4 regions of the Marinomonas sp. IMCC 4694 genome follow, and region 2 is predicted to be linked to each of the others. Evidence: predicted binding sites of a transcription regulator. Region 2 holds the regulator's gene; each other region holds the start of a gene.
What was found. The regulator sigma-54, encoded in region 2, starts transcription at its own class of promoters, with help from an activator protein. The targets are predictions, from matches to a motif close to TGGCACNNNNNTTGCTNT.
Positions count from the first base shown of each region.

Region 1: glnK (P-II family nitrogen regulator) is a predicted target of sigma-54. The motif match lies at 2,029-2,046, and genes of this name have one in related genera.
Region 3: FXV75_RS09600 (nitrate reductase) is a predicted target of sigma-54. The motif match lies at 1,361-1,378, and genes of this name have one in related genera.
Region 4: FXV75_RS09630 (CmpA/NrtA family ABC transporter substrate-binding protein) is a predicted target of sigma-54. The motif match lies at 1,857-1,874, and genes of this name have one in related genera.

Region 1 is NZ_VSRV01000001.1:514,778-518,222, reverse strand. It holds gene FXV75_RS02410 (YifB family Mg chelatase-like AAA ATPase) at 1-997, opposite strand, end outside; gene FXV75_RS02405 (TIGR02450 family Trp-rich protein) at 1,100-1,321, shown strand; gene FXV75_RS02400 (accessory factor UbiK family protein) at 1,348-1,656, opposite strand; gene glnK (P-II family nitrogen regulator) at 2,102-2,440, shown strand; gene FXV75_RS02390 (ammonium transporter) at 2,479-3,445, shown strand, end outside.
Region 2 is NZ_VSRV01000001.1:1,984,999-1,988,443, reverse strand. It holds gene mgtE (magnesium transporter) at 1-700, opposite strand, end outside; gene FXV75_RS09070 (HPr family phosphocarrier protein) at 708-977, opposite strand; gene FXV75_RS09065 (PTS sugar transporter subunit IIA) at 987-1,436, opposite strand; gene FXV75_RS09060 (RNA polymerase factor sigma-54) at 1,454-2,926, opposite strand; gene lptB (LPS export ABC transporter ATP-binding protein) at 3,002-3,445, opposite strand, start outside.
Region 3 is NZ_VSRV01000001.1:2,110,378-2,113,822, reverse strand. It holds gene nirB (nitrite reductase large subunit NirB) at 1-871, shown strand, start outside; gene nirD (nitrite reductase small subunit NirD) at 875-1,207, shown strand; gene FXV75_RS09600 (nitrate reductase) at 1,526-3,445, shown strand, end outside.
Region 4 is NZ_VSRV01000001.1:2,118,498-2,121,942, forward strand. It holds gene FXV75_RS09625 (ABC transporter permease) at 1-133, opposite strand, end outside; gene FXV75_RS09630 (CmpA/NrtA family ABC transporter substrate-binding protein) at 224-1,633, opposite strand; gene FXV75_RS09635 (CmpA/NrtA family ABC transporter substrate-binding protein) at 2,009-3,199, opposite strand; gene FXV75_RS09640 (ANTAR domain-containing response regulator) at 3,196-3,445, opposite strand, start outside.

The DNA.
Region 1 (3,445 bases), 1.5 Mb from region 2:
CTTGGCCACGCGCTCGTGAAATATGGACTTCGCCACTTTCGAGTGGTTCACGCAGTACTTCAAGCACTTTTCGGTCAAATTCGGGCAATTCATCAAGAAAAAGCACACCACAATGGGCCAACGATGCTTCACCCGGTTTCGGAATAGAGCCTCCACCCACTAACGCGGCGGCGGAACAAGAATGGTGTGGCGACCGAAAGGGCCGCTCCGACCAGTGCCAATCTAGCCCCATTTTTCGACCTGCGACCGATTGCACCGACGCCACAGCCAAGGCTTCGGCCTCCGTCATTGCAGGCATAATGCTCGGCAGCCTCGATGCTAACATGGTTTTTCCCGTGCCAGCCGGACCAATAAACAACAGATTATGCCCACCGGCGGCGGCAACTTCTAACGCACGTCTAGCTTGATATTGGCCTTTAACATCGCGCATGTCTTTGTGGTCCAACGGTAACGGTTCGCTGGGTTTAGACACACAATCCGGTAACGTAATGGACTTGAGTAAGTGGGCAGTCACTTGCGTTAGATGCTTTGCAAACACAGCGTTACTGTCGACCAGAGCCGCTTCTTGTTGATTGTCTTCTGGTAAAATCAACTGTCGATTCGCATGATGGCACGCAATCGCAGAAGGCAACAATCCGGGCACGCCTCGTATGTCCCCCGACAGTGCCAGCTCACCGATAAACTCAATATCGCGCACGTTTATATCACCCAATTGCCCCGACGCCACCAATACACTGATAGCAATCGCCAAATCATAACGGCCGCCTTCTTTCGGTAAATCCGCTGGAGCAAGGTTAATGGTCACTCTCTTAGTGGGAAATTCAAAATGGCTGTTGATAATCGCACTGCGCACGCGATCTTTTGATTCACGCACCGCCGCCTCAGGAAGACCGACAATGTTTAACGAGGGTAAACCGTTGGAAATGTGTGTTTCAACCGTGACTAAAGGGGAAGACACGCCGACACGGGCGCGACTGTAAATGGTGGCTAAACTCATGATCACTCCTTGATCCAAAAAAATACGCAACGACGAAGAATCCCGCTTGCGACTTGGTACGTACTGTAAAACAACGTTAACTTCATTCGACGAGAGAACCTAATGCCGACTCACCGCCTTAATCCCAACAAATTACTGATGTCTAAATGGACGTCCACATCACCACAGCAAAAAGAGAAACATTTTTTGGTCACACAACTCATCCGTAATGAAGCCGATATGGTTGTCGACTGCATTATAGAAGCGGTGATCAATCGTAACCAGTATCAATTGCCTTGGCAGAATCTGACATCAGCAACTGACTGGCAGCAAGGCTGGAAATAATTCAGTCCAACCATGCAGACAGTGCGTTAATCTTTTTGTTCCAATACGGTTAAGCGTGCTTCTAACGCCGCCAGTTTTTCACGGTATTTTACCAACATGGCGGCCTGCACCTCGAATTCTTCTCGTGTGACTAAGTCCATTTTTTGCAATGTATTACGTGCAACATCATGAAGCTGCGCTTGAATTTCCTCTTTCGGCAATTTCCCTAAAGTTTCTGCTGCCTGCTCTAATCCGGTGCCAAGTTGTTTTATAAACTGATCGATCATGTGATTCTCATTCTTTGCATTAACAATATTGAACAGTATAGAGACCTTAAGACCGTCAATACAAGCCATCTCTAACGCCTCATTAAAGGATCACGCGTTTCTTCGGTGCGTTTTACGCTTGAAGTGATTCCCGCCCTTCTTATAGTCGCCTCTTTATTGTGCATATAAAGCAATGTTCGTACTTTTTACCGCCTTAAAAGCCACTAAAAACGCCATTAAACTTCACTGTCACAATCCGTTCATTTTCTGATCAGAAGCAATGATATAGCGGCTTGAGCGATATTTTGACCGATGGCTTTTTTACGCTGCGCACCAAGTTAACGCAACAATGCAAACAAACAGCCCAATTTGCTGCACAAAATACGTTCTAATTGCGCTTTCCCCAACACGGCGAACCCTAACTAAGCGAAACGTCCCACGCTGTATGGGGTAATCCATTTCTGGCACGCATATTGAATAAGGCTAAGTACCTGCGATACGACAATAAAACTGACTTTTTAAGGAGACAGTGGGTATGAAGCTTATAACTGCCATCATCAAGCCATTTAAACTCGATGATGTTCGAGAAGCACTTTCTGAAATCGGCGTCCAAGGGATCACCGTCACAGAAGTCAAAGGTTTCGGACGTCAAAAGGGTCACACAGAATTATACCGCGGCGCGGAATACGTTGTGGATTTTTTACCAAAAGTAAAAATCGAATTGGCGATTGCCGACGAGATGACCGATCAAGTTGTTGAAGCCATTACTGGCGCAGCAAACACAGGCAAAATTGGCGACGGTAAAATCTTTATCGTTAACCTAGAACAAGCGGTTCGTATTCGTACCGGCGAGACGGGTGTAGAAGCGGTTTAATTACGGCTGACTCATACAAGCCTTTAGGGGGGCGAAACATGCAAGATCAAATTTTTCACTTACAATATGCCATGGATACCTTTTACTTTTTGGTGTGTGGCGCGCTGGTTATGTGGATGGCAGCTGGGTTTGCCATGTTGGAAGCAGGTCTAGTACGTGCAAAAAACACCACAGAAATTCTTACTAAAAACGTCGCCTTGTTTGCCATTTCTTGCATCATGTATTTGGTGTGTGGTTACGCCATCATGTACGGTGGTGACTGGTTTTTAACGGGGATTCAAGATGTAGATGTCGACTCTACCTTGACGGATTTTGCTGGTCGCGAAGACGGCTTCGTCGGCGGCTCTATCTATTCAGGCGCGTCTGATTTCTTCTTCCAAGTTGTATTCGTTGCAACAGCCATGTCCATTGTGTCTGGGGCCGTTGCGGAACGTATGAAGCTATGGGCATTCCTTGTGTTTGCGGTAGTCATGACGGGGTTCATCTACCCAATGGAAGGTAACTGGACATGGGGCGGCGGTTCTGTATTCGGTATGTTTAGCCTTGGCGACCTTGGCTTCACTGACTTCGCCGGTTCCGGTATCGTTCACATGGCGGGTGCGTCTGCTGCACTAGCGGGTGTATTGGTACTGGGCGCTCGTAAAGGCAAATACGGTCCTAACGGTGAAGTACGTGCCATTCCTGGTGCAAACCTACCTCTAGCAACGCTAGGTACATTCATCCTTTGGATGGGTTGGTTCGGTTTCAACGGTGGTTCTGTTCTCAAACTTGGCGACATCGCCAGCGCAAACTCTGTTGCTATGGTGTTCTTGAACACAAACGCAGCGGCAGCAGGTGGTGCAATTGGTGCGCTTATCCTAGCTCGTATCCTATTCGGTAAAGCCGATCTAACCATGCTTCTAAACGGCGCATTGGCTGGTTTGGTTGCCATCACAGCCGGTCCAGACACACCGTCTGCTCTAGGCGCGACTCTGATTGGTCTTGTGGGTGGTTTGATTGTTGTTG
Region 2 (3,445 bases):
CAGGGGCCGAAACCAGATCCATTTTCTCAAACAGTTGTGCCACTTCATTGGCTGGGGTTTCGGCTTGGATAACGGTGTATTCGGTTTCCATGATGTCTCGCACGGTGGCGTTGACATCGGATACCAGAAGTTTGGTCAGTGGCAGTATGCCGAGTAAACGATCTGAGCGGCTGACAACAAGCAGGCTGTCGGTCATATCTGGTAGTGTGTTGTGCCTGCGTAAATAGCGAAATACTATGTCAATAGTGATGTTCGGACGTATGGTAATAGTGTCCGTATTCATCAAGCCGCCGGCAGAATCTTCTGAGTAGCTTAATAGCGCTTCTACTCGGGCTCTGTCCTGAGTCGTCATTGAAGCAAGTACTTCTTTTACGATCGTCTCTGGCAAATGTTGAAGTAAATCGGCGAGATCATCGCTTTCGAAGTGTTCAGAAACGGCAATAAGTCGTTCTGTGTCCATGTTCTTCATGAACTGGACACCAATATCTTCACTCAGATATTGCAGTACTTCGCCTTCGTTTTTGGCTTCTATCAATTCCCAGAGCAGTTTGCGCTCTTTGGGCGGGGAAGATTCTAATAACCGAGCAACATCTTGCGCAGGCAAAGCGCCGTTAAGCAAATAACGGATCTGCATCGTGGCACCGGATTCAAGCGATTCGGTGACGGTCTGAAGGTGATTAAGCGTGCTTTGCTCTGACATAGTGGTGCTACTCGTCTTCCCCAAAGCGATTGTGAATCAATTCAATAACAGCATTAAGGGCGTCTTCTTCATCGTCACCGTTCGTCTTAATAATTATGTCTGTGCCTTTGCCTGCCGCTAGCATCATCATAGCCATGATGCTTTTACCGTCTACATTTCGCCCTTCTTTCTCGATGGTAATGTCACAAGAAAAGCGAGATGTTGTTTCTACAAGTTTGCCAGCCGCCCGAGCGTGTAAACCAAGCTTGTTAATAATAGTAGTGGACTTTTCCTGCATGCTCTTTTCCTATAGTAGTGCGCTAAATACAGTAAATAGATCTTCGTTTGACTGAGCCAAACGCAGTTTTTTTAGTGATTCGGGAGACTGAGCTAATTCAGCAATTTGTGCTAAGGTCGCAAGGTGCTGGTCGCATTCATTGGGCGGCACAATCAGCGCAAAAATAAGGTCAACGGGTTTTCTATCAATCGAATCAAAATCGATTGCCGTTTGCAGTGACATGATGACAATGGCGGTATGGTTCGCTGATTCGAGTCGACAGTGTGGGATGGCAATGCCATTGCCGATCCCTGTGCTTCCGAGTTTTTCTCGTCCAAGCAACGCGTCATAAATGGCTTCGTTGTTGCAGTGAAGTCGGTTTGAGGCGATGTCGGCAAGCGTTTCAAGAACACGTTTTTTGCTCACAATATCTTGTTGCGCTAAAACAAGATCTGCTTTTAATAAGGCTTTCAAGGACATGATAAAATGGTTTCCGTTTAGATCAGTCGTTTTCGTTCGTTGGACGGAGGGATGTTCATCGCCTCGCGGTATTTTGCCACAGTTCGTCTAGCAACCTGTATGCCTTGACCGGCCAGTATTGCGGCCAGTTTGTTGTCGCTTAACGGTTTTTTTGCAGGTTCATCAGCGACTAATTTTTTGATCATAGCTCGTATCGCGGTGGATGAACACTCTCCGCCTGAAGCCGTGTTAACGTGGCTTGAGAAGAAGTACTTGAGCTCAAAGATACCTTTGGGCGTGTGCATGTATTTTTGTGTTGTGACTCGAGAAATGGTCGACTCGTGCATGCCTACTTCTTCGGCAACATCGTGTAGAACCATGGGCTTCATCGCTTCTTCGCCCAGTTCAAAAAAATCAATTTGACGACTGACAATGCAGCTGGCGACTTTTAGTAGGGTTTCGTTGCGGCTTTGTAAGCTTTTCATAAACCACTTGGCTTCTTGAAGCGAAGTTTTAATGTAACTCGCGTCTTCTGGTGTGGCTGCTGTGCTGGCCATCGCTGAATAAGTTTCATTGATCTTTACAGGCGGTAAGGCGTCGTTGTTAAGTTCAACTTGCCAGGTATTATTGCGTTTTTTAACAGACACATCTGGAATGACATAGTCAGTATCGTCAGCGTCAATCACGGAACCCGGTCGTGGATTTAGTTGCTGAATGAGGTTGATAACCTCTTTAAGTGCTTCGTCTTTGAGTTTGGTTTTTCGGCTAAGTTGTGCAAAATCTCGATTGCCTAATAATGGCAGATAATGATCGATTAGGTTATGTGTGCTTTTGTATAAGGGGTGCGTATTAAAGGCCTCTAATTGCACCAGTAAACAGTCACGTAGATCAATAGAGCAAACCCCTACGGGGTCGAAACGTTGCAAGCGATGCTGTACTGCGATGACTTCTTCAATATCTAAATCATCAAGCTCAGCTCCCAAAGATTCCCAAATGTCCTCAGGAGTGATGCTAAGATACCCATCCGGCTGAACGCATTCGATGATAGCGTAAGCGATTTCAATGTCCCGATCTGACATATGGGTCAGGTTTAATTGCCATATCAGGTGATCTTGAATGCTCTCAGCAGGGGCGTTGCGACTTTCGAAATCACCGTCTCCTTCGTAACTGTTGTTGTCACTGATTGCGGCGGACGATCCTTGGTAGGTGTCATCCCAGCTGCTGTCTATGGACAACTCTTCCGGAATGCTTTCGGTCCACTCTGATTCGATGCGAGGCTCTTCGCTTGGTGCATCAAGGGGGGTATCGGCTGCGCTTTTAGATTCGATACTGGCGGGCGCATCATGATGATGTTCGTCGTCATCCAGTTCAAGCAATGGGTTTGACTCTAAGAATTCGTGTATTTCTTGTTTAAGGTCTAACGTGGAAAGCTGCAGCAAACGGATGGCTTGTTGCAGTTGCGGCGTCATGGTCAGCTGTTGACCGAGTTTTAATTGCAAAGACTGCTTCATAGAGCAACTCTTTTTGTTTGAGTGAATTGGAACGAGTTGTGCATACTACTCCCTTTCTCCAGCAATGATAAGGGGTTACAGACGGAAGTCGTCGCCTAAATAGACCTTTTTTACTTGTTCGTTATTGATCACCGTCTCAGCGTCGCCCGAGGCAATAATGTAGCCATTACCCACAATGTAGGCTTTATCGCAAATGTCCAGTGTCTCACGAACGTTGTGATCGGTGATCAACACACCAATGCCACTTTGTTGAAGATGTTTAATAATGAGCTTAATATCACCAACTGAAATGGGGTCAACCCCTGCAAATGGTTCGTCTAACAATATGAACTTTGGGTTCATAGCGACGGCTCTTGCTATTTCAACACGACGCCTTTCACCACCGGATAAGGCCATACCCAAATTATGACGAATGTGGGTAATGTGAAACTCCTCAAGTAAGCTTTCTAGGCGATCTTTTTGTTGCGTTTTGTTCAGTTCTTTACGGGTTTCTAAAATGGCTAAGATGTTATTTTCAAC
Region 3 (3,445 bases), 130 kb from region 2:
AGCAAACATGCAAAAAGACGGGACTTATTCCATTGTTCCTAGGATTCCCGGCGGTGAAATCACACCCGATAAGCTGATTGTGTTAGGGCAAGTGGCCAAGGAATATGCGTTATACACTAAGGTGACCGGTGGTCAGCGCATTGATTTATTTGGCGCAACCTTGTCACAGTTACCAGAGATTTGGGGCAAATTGATAGACGCAGGCTTTGAAACAGGCCAAGCCTATGGCAAATCGCTGCGTACAGTAAAATCGTGCGTGGGCAGCACGTGGTGTCGTTTTGGTGTAAACGACAGCATGACAATGGCGATTGATTTAGAGAATCGTTATAAGGGATTGCGTTCTCCGCATAAGATCAAATTTGCGGTATCGGGCTGTACCCGAGAATGCGCCGAAGCACAAAGTAAAGACATTGGTGTGATTGCAACGGAAGGCGGATGGAATCTATATGTCTGTGGCAATGGGGGGATGAAGCCGCGCCATGGCGATTTATTTGCCACCGATTTAGACGATGCCACCTTGGTGAAATACATCGATCGTGTCTTGATGTTTTACACAAAAACCGCCGATCGTTTGCAGCGTACGTCAGTATGGATGGACGGGCTTGAAGGCGGTCTAGAGTATCTAAAAGACGTAGTGATTAACGATACGTTAGGTTTGTGCGATGAGCTTGAAGCGCGCATGCAGCATATTGTTGATACCTTTCAGTGCGAATGGAAGACCACATTAGAAGACCAAGAAGCGCTGAAAACGTTCCGCCAATTCGTTAATTATGACGGTGACGATACCAACGTGGTGTTTGTGGAGGAGCGTGATCAAATACGCCCTGCAACAGACCTCGAAAAACAGCAACTTATTGCAAAGGTGGGTTAAACAATGACAATGGCATGGAAATTAGTCTGCAAAAAAAGTGATTTGGTCGTTGGTGCCGGTGTTGCTGCCATGTTGAATGGTGAGCAGGTGGCGGTTTTTTACGTGCCTGAATCTGAGAATAAAGTGTTTGCGATCGGTAACTGGGATCCGATCGGTAAAGCCAATGTGTTGTCTCGTGGGTTGATCGCTCATTTGCAAAATGAGTGGGTTGTGGCGAGTCCGTTGTACAAGCAGCACTTTGTACTTAACTCAGGGAAGTGCTTAGAAGAAGAGATGTCTGTTCCTCATTGGCAAGTTAAGTTAGAAGGTGATGATGTCTTTCTTGCATCAATCTAAACGGTGCAAATTAGCTCACGTCTAGCCGGTAGCAAGTCTACGGAATTGCACCAAAATAAACACTCGTTATGTTTTGGTGCGTTTTTTTCTCCAGAGCTTGGTTTATTAAGAGTGAATCCTCACTTTATGGCGGATAAAGGGTCGCATAAGAGTTGGCTTATATTTTGCTTTTAAAATGGTTAACTGATGCACCGTAAGCCGACGATGGTTTATCTACACAATCATCAGACAGGACAAAAGGCAACGACGCCCAACCGCTTTGTAAAAGAGCGCTTGGGCTTTTTTTTGTCTATTACTTTTAATGCAAGAGGAGACGACATGACAACAACAAGCGTAAAAACAACCTGTCCCTATTGTGGTGTCGGTTGTGGGGTTGATGTGACCTTACCAGCGTCGTCTACCATGCCCATACCACCGGTTAAAGGGGACATGGATCATCCTGCGAACTTTGGACGTTTGTGTGTCAAAGGCAGTAGCCTAGCTCATACTATTCAATCGGACGATCGTTTGTTGACGCCTAGGGTGGAAGGCGCGTCTGTTTCTTGGGCGTCTGCTGCCCAAACCATTGCTGATAAAATCACCAAAGTGGTCAAGGAACATGGCCCAGACGCTTTCGCATTTTACTTGTCAGGGCAAATCCTTACGGAAGATTATTATGTCGCGAATAAACTGGCTAAGGGCTTTATTGGTACGGCAAACGTTGATACCAATTCTCGCTTGTGCATGGCATCGGCTGTTGTCGGCTATAAGCGTGCGTTTGGCTCAGATACGGTTCCTTGCAACTACGAAGATTTAGAATGTTGTGATTTGTTGATTATGGTGGGTTCCAATGCCGCTTGGACACATCCTATTTTGTATCAGCGAATCGCCGCTGAAAAAAAACGCCGACCAGCCATGAAGATTGTCGTGATTGACCCAAGAGAAACCGCGACATGCGATATAGCCGATTTGCATCTGGCGATTAAACCTGGCAGCGATGCCGGCCTATTTTCTTTCTTATTGAATTATTCGGCACAAGCCAATCTTTTAGACAGTGAATTTATCACGTCACACACTGACGGTTTTGAGCAAGCTGTGGCACAGGCCAACCAGTCAACACCGACATTAAAAGCCACCGCTGAATTTTGTGATGTCGAGCCCAATGATGTCATGCAATTGGCAAGCTGGTGGTCTGAAACGCCCAAAACGGTAACGTTTTATTCTCAGGGTATTAATCAGTCTTCATCAGGTGTGGATAAATGCAATGCCATTATCAACTGCCATTTAGCTACAGGGCGTATCGGTAAAAAAGGTGCGGGGCCATTTTCTATTACTGGCCAGCCAAATGCGATGGGCGGTCGAGAAGTGGGTGGATTGGCTAACCAACTTGCCGCCCACATGGATTTCGCAACACCTGGCGCGATTGAGTTAGTACAGCGCTTTTGGCAAGCTCCTAACATGGCGACACAAAACGGTTTAAAAGCGGTTGATTTATTCCAAGCGATGGAGGCAGGCAAGGTTAAAGTTGTGTGGATCATGTCGACCAATCCGATGGTGAGTTTGCCCGACACCGCGCAAGTTCGGCGTGCTCTGGAAAAATGCGAACTGGTGATTGTTAGTGACTGCAAAGCGCATACGGATACCACTGCCATGGCGGATATTTTATTACCCGCTACTGGCTGGAGCGAGAAAGACGGTACGGTCACTAACTCGGAGCGCCGTATTTCGCGCCAGCGTGGTATGTTGCCAGCCCCGGGTGAAGCAAAGCACGACTGGTGGGCGATTTGTGAAGTAGCGAAGTATTTGGGTTTTCAGTCGGGTTTTTCGTATCGCAGTGCTCATGAGATTTTTGTTGAGCATGCGGCATTATCGGCGTTTGAAAACCATGGTAAGCGAGATTTCGATATTGGGCATTTTAGTTCTATGACCCAACATGAATACCATAATTTGCGTCCCGTGCAGTGGCCCGTGCCAAAAGGACGTCCTGAAGGTACCGAGCGCATGTTTGAAGATGGGCGATTCTTTACACACAATGGTAGAGCGCGCTTTATACCCATTGTGCCGATGTTACCGCAAAATACCGTATCGAATGAATGGCCTTTTGTGTTAAACACCGGTCGTGTGCGCGATCAATGGCACACCATGACACGAACTGGTGACGCGGCTTTATTAAGCAAGCACACTGCGCAGCCTTATATTGAAATTCATCCCAAGGATGCAAAATTACTGAATATTGTAGACAAATCTTTGGTGCGAGTG
Region 4 (3,445 bases), 130 kb from region 2:
GAACTCGGCTGGCCCCCATCTGCCATAACGAGATGAAGACTAAAATGCCAAAAATAGGCAGTAACATACCTTTAAAGGACAGCTCACTGAGCTTGTCTTTTAGCGACGCCATAGTTAGGTTGCTTATCATCATGTATTCTCACTTTGTTTTACTCGGGCTATTGCACACACTAAGCCATCTCATAAAGCCGCCACACAAGGCGGCGGCTATTACGAGATTGAGTTAGATTTGATCGTCGTTTTTCAAGCCAATATCAAAACGCTTCAAGTAATCATTAGGGTATTTACCGTCGTACAAAACACCGTCTATGAAGTCACTTTGTGGTGCTTTAAAACCATCTTCTGTTTTGAAGTCAGGAAATTCAGTCGCTTTCATAATCCCATCTTCTATTAACGCTCGAGCCGCCTGTGCGTATATATCTGGACGATAAACGTCTTTGGCGATATTCATAAACCACTCATCTGATTTAGGCTCAGCAATTTGACCCCAACGGCGCATTTGCGTTAAATACCAAATCGCGTCGCTGTAGTAGGGGTAAGTCGCGTGATGGCGAAAGAACACATTAAAATCAGGAATCTCACGCTTATCGCCTTTTTCGTACTCAAAGGTGCCCGTCATGCTGTTTGCAATGACATCGTAATCAGCGCCAACATATTGACTACGTGAAAGGATCTCAACGGCTTCTGGACGATTACCATTGTTGTTATCATCCAACCATTTCGCCGCACGAATCATGGCTTTTACCACACGGATATGAGTGTTTGGATTTTGCTCAGCCCACTCGTTGCTCACACCGAATACTTTTTCAGGGTTATTTTTCCAAATTTCATAATCCGTAATAACGGGCACACCAATACCCTTGAATACGGCTTGCTGATTCCATGGTTCACCCACGCAATAGCCAGAAATGGTGCCGGCCTCCATGGTGGCTGGCATTTGTGGCGGTGGCGTCACCGACAACAAGGCATCCGCGTTAATTTGGCCACTTGTATCGCCACGCGCTGGTGCATAATATCCTGGATGAATGCCGCCAGCGGCTAGCCAGTAACGCAATTCATAGTTGTGCGTTGATACTGGAAATACCATGCCCATTTTAAAAGGCTTACCCTGAGCCTTATAACCATCAATCACTGGCTTAAGGGCACTTGCACTGATTGGGTGAACCGGTTTTCCATCGGCGTCGTTTGGAATATTCTTCTTCATCTCAGCCCAAACATCGTTCGAAACCGTAATACCGTTACCATTTAAATCCATGCTAAACGCAGTCACTATGTGGGCTTTAGTACCATAGCCAATGGTTGCGCCCAGTGGTTGACCTGCCAGCATGTGAGCGCCATCTAATTGACCATCTATTACTCGGTCTAATAGCACTTTCCAGTTCGCTTGTGCTTCTAACGTGACGTACAAACCTTCATCTTCGAAGTAACCCTTTTCATAAGCGATGGCCAAAGGCGCCATATCGGTTAACTTTATAAAGCCAAATTTAAGCTCTTCTTTTTCCGCGTAACCCAGTTCTGCTTGCGCTGTTAATGACAACAAAGCTGACCCAAGAACAAGGCCAAAGGTCACACGTCGAGTTGTTTTTGCCAACGTTGATAACGGGGTAACCGTCTTTAAAAGTCTTACATTCATCGTAGTGCTCCGCTTTGAGAGTGAGTAAAAATCAAAAACAAAAAAAAGGCGCGTGCAAATCACATATAATGTGTTTACAGGCACCTTTGCCATTCAAGAAAAGCCCTACATTGGACTTTAATAATGTGAACAATCACCAGCCATCGTTGCTGGTGTTGCTAAAATAAAGCGTTCATTTTTTATCGTTAAATCGTGTTTGTCCCGATAACGATTTACTAAATAATTAGCATAAAACGCGCCAACTATCTTAAGTTAATGATTTTGTTGATTTTTAATTTATGGATGTGTTTTTTAGTCACCGCTCACTATAAATTCCATCCCTGTTTAGGTTTTACTGCGCCCAACCATCACGCACAACGCACCATAAAGGACACGCTACCGCCGAAACCCTTTATGGATACCCTCTTCATGTAATCGTATCTTTCCTGATGCGACAGACCCCAGCCAAACCAAAGCTTCATCTGGTGCTAAATGCCAAGAACGATCAAGGGTGTCGCTTAAACCTAATGCCTTAATGTACAAATCTTGTCGATACACCTGCTCAGCGGTTTCATTAAGAGAAGCGACAGATGATAATTGATGCCAACGGTGCATTTGCGCCATAATCCATAGTGCATAACTGGGCAGCGGCTTATTCACACCCTCGCCAGAAAAACGTTGATACGCTTGCAACGGCCAGTCAAACTGGCTTTTAGGTTTTATAGAACCAAAACCATAAATCAACTGCTCAACCGTGCAGTTCAAATACTCTGACTGACTTAACAGGTTCAATAAATCTGTTCGATTAATGGGGTCATCTACCCATCGGCACGCTTTTTCCAAGGCTCGAATCATGGCTAGATGTACGTCTGGTTTTTGCTCAGCCCATAAAGAATTCACACCGAAAACTTTCTCGGGTGTGCTGCCCCAAATGTCGTAACCTGTCACCAACATGTGACCGACACCTTGCTCCACCGCAAGACTGTTCCAGGGCTCTCCAACGCAATAGCCATCAATGTCGCCGCTTTTTAAACTGTCTATCATTTTTACTGGTGGCACGACGACAATTTGAACGTCTTTATCTGGGTCTATGCCTGCTTGGCTAAGCCAATCCCTTAATTGGTAATTGTGAGACGAATACGGGTATACCATGGCAAAACGTAACGGCGGTTTATCATCGCCACGCTCTTCAATACATTGTTTCAAGGCCATTCCGTTACGAATGTCCTCTGCATTACTGGCGACCAGCCGAAGCTGATCGTATAAGGCGTTACTCACTGTTATCCCATTACCATTATGACTGACCGTAAAGCTGGTTTGCATGGCCGCTTTAAGCGTACCCACCCCTAATGTTGCCGCAATAGGCATTGAGGCCAACATATGAGCACCGTCGAGTAAATTAAAGGCCACTTTGTCGCGAATGCTGGCCCAAGAAGCCTCTTTCGACAAGACAACATCGACACCTTCATCGGCAAAGAAACCCTTTTCGTAAGCAATGACGAAAGGCGCACAATCAATCAGTGGAATAAACCCAATGCGAACAGGCTCTACGGCATGCAAAATAGGAGGATTTGATATTTGGCTCATTTCGAATCCCCCATTAAAGCCATTACGGAAATGATGTTTCGCGCCACCTCAGTCATACGCTGACTACGATCCATCGCTAATTTTCTCAGCGCTTGGTAGGCGGCTGGTTCATCGCATTTTTGGTGTTTCATGATCAACCCTTTTGCTTTGTCTATGAGCTTACGGTCTTCTAATTGACTTTTTACACTTTCCAATTCAGACCTTAACGCTTGAAATTCTCTGAATCGAGCAATGGCGACTTGCAAC